One region of the Ventrimonas faecis genome, then DNA from elsewhere that is predicted to be linked to it. Evidence: predicted binding sites of a transcription regulator. Region 1 holds the regulator's gene; the other holds the start of a gene.
What was found. The regulator HrcA, encoded in region 1, represses chaperone genes, less so after heat shock. The targets are predictions, from matches to a motif close to TGTTAGCACTCNNNNNNNNNGAGTGCTAACA.
Positions count from the first base shown of each region.

Region 2: a site for HrcA is predicted at 1,992-2,022, ahead of WMO41_RS02165 (co-chaperone GroES). Genes of this name have one in related genera too.

Region 1 is NZ_JBBMFJ010000040.1:2,662-6,080, forward strand. It holds gene dnaK (molecular chaperone DnaK) at 1-495, opposite strand, end outside; gene grpE (nucleotide exchange factor GrpE) at 557-1,174, opposite strand; gene hrcA (heat-inducible transcriptional repressor HrcA) at 1,211-2,248, opposite strand; gene WMO41_RS14520 (3D domain-containing protein) at 2,651-3,352, shown strand.
Region 2 is NZ_JBBMFJ010000003.1:3,049-6,467, reverse strand. It holds gene groL (chaperonin GroEL) at 1-1,542, opposite strand, end outside; gene WMO41_RS02165 (co-chaperone GroES) at 1,582-1,866, opposite strand; gene WMO41_RS02160 (hypothetical protein) at 2,151-2,765, shown strand; gene pdxR (MocR-like pyridoxine biosynthesis transcription factor PdxR) at 2,886-3,419, opposite strand, start outside.

The DNA.
Region 1 (3,419 bases):
GATCTTCTGCTCGTTCTCGTTGTCCAGGCCATATGCCAGTGCTGCTGCGGTCGGCTCGTTGATGATACGTTTTACATCCAGGCCTGCAATCTTACCTGCATCCTTGGTTGCCTGACGCTGTGCGTCGTTGAAGTATGCCGGAACGGTGATAACTGCCTCGCTTACAGTCTCGCCCAGATAAGCCTCTGCGTCTGCTTTTAACTTCTGCAGGATCATAGCGGAGATCTCCTGAGGAGTATAGCTCTTGCCGTCGATGGTTACTTTATAGTCGGTACCCATATGTCTCTTAATGGAAGCAATGGTTCTGTCTGCGTTGGTAACTGCCTGACGTTTTGCCGGCTCACCTACCAGACGCTCGCCGGTCTTGGTGAATGCTACAACAGACGGTGTGGTTCTGGAACCTTCCTGGTTCGGGATAACTACCGGTTTACCACCCTCCATAACTGCTACACAGCTGTTTGTGGTTCCTAAGTCAATACCAATAATCTTACTCATGATGTTTTCCTCCTACTCTATTCAAACAAATTTTTGATAATACGCTAAGTATACAGCCGGTTTAGTTTGCTACCTGAACCATGCTGTGGCGTACCACGCTGCCGCGGTACTTGTAACCCTTCTGCAGTTCCATGGCAATTTCATTCTCGCCATACTTCTCATCCTCCACATGCATTACTGCGTTGTGCAGGTTCGGATCGAACTGCTGACCTACTGCCTCGATCGTTTCCACTCCGGCATCCTCCAGAGTCTTCACGAACTGCTTGTAAATCTTTTCAATGCCTTCGGCGAAGGAAGAACCCTTCTCATCCTCCGGCACGGCTGCCAGACCTCTCTCGAAGTTGTCTAACACCGGAAGGATCTTCTCGATGATGTCCTTTGCTCCGATCTCATACATGGCTGCCTTTTCTTTTTCCGTACGTTTGCGGAAGTTATCGAACTCAGCCATCTGACGTTTTAAGCGGTCCTGCAGTTCCTCGATCTGAGCATCCTTCGGATCCTTCTTTGCGTCTTTGGCTTCGCTCTCTTTGGTTTCCTTCTCAGTTTCTTTGGTTTCTGCCTCCTGCTTTTCGGTTCCTGCGGAGGTTTCACCGTTTTCTGCCTGAACCTGCTCAGCCTCGAGATTCTCGCTCTCAGCTTTCGCAGCGCCCTGGTTCATTTCTTTTTCCTTCTGACTCATGGTTTATCGCCTTTCTTTATCGCTGTGGATCCAGCGCTAACTCTCTTCGTTTTTATAAGTGGCATCCAGCTGCTTCATTAAATGCTTCAGCGTGCTGAGTACCCTTTCGTAATCCATCCGCTTTGGCCCGATGATACCGATAGTACCGCGGATGCCCTCGCCCAGCTCATAATTGGCGGTGACCACGCTGCAGTCCTTCATGGTCTGGAGCGGTGTCTCGTCTCCGATGTAAACCTGGATTCCATTGTTGTCTTCCGACTCGTTTACATCTGCAATGAGCTCCTGGAGCTTATCCTTCTGTTCCAGGGTGCTGATCAGCTGGCTTGCTTTCTCGCCCTCGCTCAGCTCCGGATACTTGAAGATGTTGGTGGCGCCGCTGGTGTAGATCTGAAGATCTTCCTCGTCGGCCCGGATGGCTCCGGCCACCTCGTTGAGTACCAGGTCCACGATCTGGCTGTGAACACCGGCCTGCTGTTTCAGCTTTGTGATGACATCCAGATTGATCTGCTCAATGGTGAGGCCGTTGAGCGCGCTGTTAAGCAAAATGTTTAAGTTCAGGATATCTTCCTGGCTTACCGGCTCCGGTACGTTCACCATGGCATTCTTGATGAGGTTTCCCTCCACCACGATGACCACCAGGAGTTTGTTCTCCTCCATCTGGGACAGCTGGATGAATTTCAGCTTGTTCTGATGGTACTGGGGGCCACTGATCATGGCGGCGTAGTTGGTGTTGTTGGCAAGAAGCTGTGCCAGTTTCTTTAAAACCAGCTCCACCCGGTCAACCCGTTTGATCATCAGACTCTTGACCTCGGTGACCTCCTGCTCCTTCTCCTGCATGATCTGGTCTACATAGAAGCGGTAGCCCTTGTCGGAAGGGATTCGCCCTGCCGATGTATGCGGCTGCTGAATGTAACCCATCTCCTCCAGGTCCGACATCTCATTCCGGATGGTTGCGGAACTCAGCTTCAGGTCGGTATATTTGGAAATGGTTCTGGAACCCACCGGCTCACCTGTTTCCAGATAAGTCTTGATGATGGCTTTTAATATAGTAACTTTACGATCATCCAGCTCCATTCTGCCGCCTCCTTTTGTTATTGTTAGCACTCATCATTAAGGAGTGCTAACATTCTGTGATTAATATACTTTACCCCACCTCGTTTGTCAAGAGGTTTACCCGAAAAATCTGTGTTTTTTCTGTGATTCTTTGCATTTTTTCGTTCTGTTCCGGTCTCGTTTTTCTCTGCCTGGAAACTGTATGCCCGGCCCCGCTTTTCGTTTTTTCCTTGACAAATCAGAAAAATCATGTAAAATAAGGTCTTATCGTTCATATATTACAAATTTGTTACATATATTTATTTTGTGTGAATCAAATATTTCATTTTTCCGTAGGGCAGTTTCTGTAACAAATTTGGAAAAGAAAGGAATGATTTTATGTTGAAAAAAAGAACGACTCTCGCAACTTTACTGATTACAGCAATGTTTCTCATCGGAGGTGCTTTCACGGCCCTGGCAGCAGACCTGGATGGCTCTTTCGATGACTTTGAAGGCAATACCATTGTCGGCTGGGGCTGGGATTCTTCCCTGCCAAACACCGGAGTTCCGGTTACTGTTACCATTACCAATAAAGAAACCGGTGAGCAGGTAAAAAGCTTTCACCAGCCCGCTGTCACCTACCGCTCTGACCTGGAAGAAAACGGCATCGGAAATGGCCGCCATGGCTTCCGCATTAACATGAACTGGGACGCGCTGGCAGACGGCGCCTATGTGGTAGAGGGCACCGTAGACGGCAAAGCCCTTTCCAATCCGAAAACCTATGTAAAAGGAGAGACAGCCCAGACCACCGCAGAAAACAATTCCACTGAGGAAAGCCATGAACACACCGGCTTAAAATCCCTCGGCTTCTTCCGCACCACCGGCTACTGCCCGTGCAAACAGTGTTCGGAAGGCTGGGGCCGCCGCACCAGCACCGGCTCCATTGCAAAATCCAGCCATACCATTGCCGTAGACCCGCGCATCATCCCCTACGGCAGCAAAGTCATGATCAACGGTATCATCTACACCGCGGAGGATCGCGGCGGCGGCGTAAAAGGCAACCATGTGGACATCTTCTTCGACACCCACGCCCAGACCCGCCAGCACGGAAAGCAGACCCAGGAAGTATTCCTGGTGCTTGGATAAATAAAAATTGAATTATGAAACAGAACAGGGCCTGGAAGCCGCCAATGTCGGCTTCTCAGGCCCTTAG
Region 2 (3,419 bases), on a different contig from region 1:
CAGAAGGGTGGATGCTACGCTGGTTGCGTTCTGCAGTGCGCTTCTGGTTACCTTAGCCGGATCAAGAATACCAGCCTTGATCATATCTACATACTCTTCCTTGTATGCATCAAAACCATAGCCTACTGGAGACTCTTTCACCTTGTTGATGATAACGGAGCCTTCCAGACCTGCGTTTGCGGAGATGTGGAACAGCGGAGCCTCCAGAGCTTTCAGGATGATCTTACCGCCGGTCTTCTCATCGCCCTCAAGAGCGTCTACAACAGACTTGATCTCCTGGGTTACGTGTACATATGCGGAACCGCCGCCTGCGATGATACCTTCCTCAACCGCTGCTCTTGCTGCAGACAGTGCATCCTCCATACGGAGTTTTGCTTCTTTCATTTCGGTCTCGGTTGCTGCGCCGACACGTACAACTGCTACGCCGCCTGCCAGTTTTGCAAGACGCTCCTGCAGTTTCTCTTTGTCGAACTCAGAGGTGGTCTCTGCGATCTGGGCACGGATCTGGGCAACTCTTGCTGCGATCTCGTCCTTGTTGCCGCAGCCATCCACGATGATGGTGTTCTCTTTCTGTACCTTAACAGATTTCGCACGACCAAGCTGCTCCATGGTGGTATCTTTCAGTTCCAGGCCAAGCTCCTCGGAGATAACGGTACCGCCGGTCAGGATAGCCAGGTCTTTTAACATCTCTTTTCTTCTGTCGCCGTAGCCCGGTGCCTTAACACCAACAACGGTGAAGGTTCCTCTTAACTTGTTGACGATTAAGGTGGTCAGTGCCTCGCCCTCGATATCCTCTGCTACGATCAGCAGTTTGGAACCGGACTGTACGATCTGCTCCAGAACCGGAAGGATCTCCTGAATGTTGGAAATCTTCTTATCGGTAATGAGGATGTACGGATCGTCCAGATTTGCTTCCATCTTATCCATATCGGTGCACATGTAAGCGGATACATAACCACGGTCGAACTGCATACCTTCTACCAGATCAAGCTCGGTCTTCATGGTCTTGGACTCCTCGATGGTGATAACGCCGTCTTTGGAAACCTTCTCCATAGCGTCTGCTACCATCTCGCCAACCTCATCGTCTGCTGCGGAAATAGATGCAACACGCGCAATGCTCTCACGTCCGGAGATCGGCTGGCTCATCTTTGCGATAGCCTCAACAGCAGCCTCGGTTGCTTTCTTCATACCCTTTCTTAATACGATCGGGTTAGCGCCTGCTGCCAGGTTCTTCATACCTTCGTTGATCATAGCCTGTGCCAGAACGGTTGCGGTGGTGGTACCATCACCAGCGACATCGTTGGTCTTGGTAGCAACTTCCTTTACCAGCTGTGCGCCCATGTTCTCAAACGGATCTTCCAGCTCGATCTCTTTTGCGATGGTCACACCATCGTTGGTGATGAGCGGAGCGCCGAAGGACTTGTCAAGAACTACGTTTCTTCCTTTCGGTCCAAGGGTTACACGAACAGTATCTGCCAACTGATTTACGCCTGCTTCCAGGGCTTTTCTGGCTTCTACGCCATATTTAATCTGCTTTGCCATGATTCAAATTCCTCCAGTTTCTATAATATATGCGATGTATTACTCGATTACTGCCAGAATGTCGTTCTGCTTTACGACAACGTATTTCTCGTCCTCAACCTCTACCTCGGTTCCGGAGTACTTGGAGTAGATAACCTTATCACCCGGCTTTACCTGCATGGTGATTTCTTTGCCGTCAACCACACCGCCAGGACCTACTGCTACTACCTCTGCCTGCTGCGGTTTCTCTTTTGCCTGGCCCGGAAGTACGATACCAGATTTGGTAGTTTCCTCTGCCACAAGCTGCTTTAATACAACCCGATCAAATAACGGTACTAATTTCATGGATAACTCCTCCTTACATCGAATCTTTTTTCGTTGCGGTCCACACACGGTGAACGAAACTTTTCTTTATTTAAGGGGTTCTTAAAATCCCCTCTCTGATGTACATTACCATTTATAGCACGAGTTGTTAGCACTGTCAATAGTTGAGTGCTAATTTTATCTATTTTTTATAACTTTCCCCTTTCTTTTTTACTCTCTTCGTATTAAAATTACTTTTATAAAGAATATTCGTAACTGCCGGGAATGGACCCACAGCGAATGTTCAAAGAAAGGAGTACAGGGGTATGGCAAAAAAAGCTTTTGGAAAACTGGCAGCCCTCTTAACCATTGCAGGCGCTGCTGCAGCCGGCATTTCTTACCTGACGAAATACCGGTCTTTTAATAAGGAACTGGATGAAGACTTCCACGATTTTGAGGATGAAGACGACACCGAAGTGCCGGACAGCACCATGAGCCGCAATTATGTTTCCCTTCACGCAGACAAGGACGAATTTCTGGTAGCCGCAGGCGACATGATGAACGCCGCAAAGGATGCTGCCAGCGCCGCAAAGAATATGGTAAAGGATGCTGCTGCCATCGTGGCAGACAACACCCGTGAAGCAGTCAGCGTTGCAAGGGACGGCGCACAGAAGGCCACCGTTGTTGCGGAGGATACCGTAGAAAAGGCAGAAAGTGCTGTGGAGGACGCTGTCATCAAAACAGCTGATGCCATGGAGAGCGCAGCAGAAACCGTCTCCGACGCCGTGGAAGAGACCACAGAGAAACTGGCCGAAGCCACTGACAAAGCAGAGGATATCACCCCGGAGGATAAACCGGTGGAAGAAAAAGAGGCTACATCTGAGGAAAACGCAGTCGAAGAAGCTTCCGCTACCACCGTCAGTGACGATACCGAAGCGTAAAACGAAAACAGTTGAAACAGGAAAGAAGCAGAACACGGAGTTCTCATAACTCTGTGTCCTGCTTCTTTTTTGCTGCCATGCACATTCTTGCGCCGGGGCATGCCTGCCGACTTCAGTACGTTATGCTCCCCAGCATTCCATAAGGAGCCGTACTCCTTCCATAATCTGTGCTTCGCTTAAGCTCGCGTACCCCAGCACTACCGTGGCTGGCCGGTGATCATGCTCCGGATGGATAAAGTAACTGCTCAGTCCGTACACCTTCACGCCCGCTTCCGCTGCTTTCTGAATCAGTTCTTCCTCCGACTCTCCTTTTTGGGAGGTCAGAAGAATGTGAATGCCTGCGTATTCCCCGCGGATTTCAAACCGTTCCCTGAGTGGCTCGATCTGCTCCATCAGAAGATCATGCTTGGTTTTATAGATGGCGCGCATGCGGTTTAAATGGCGCTCAAAATAGCCGCCCGACAAAAACTGGTACAGAATGTTCTGATCGATGCGCGACACCGTGGATGCATAAAAGGAGGTCTGGCTGCGGTAACGTGCCAGCAGCTGCATCGGCAGCACCAGATAGCTGACACGGATGGCCGGCGCAATACATTTGGAAAAGGTTCCCAGATAAATGACCCGTCCGCTCCGATCCATGCCCTGCAGCGCCGG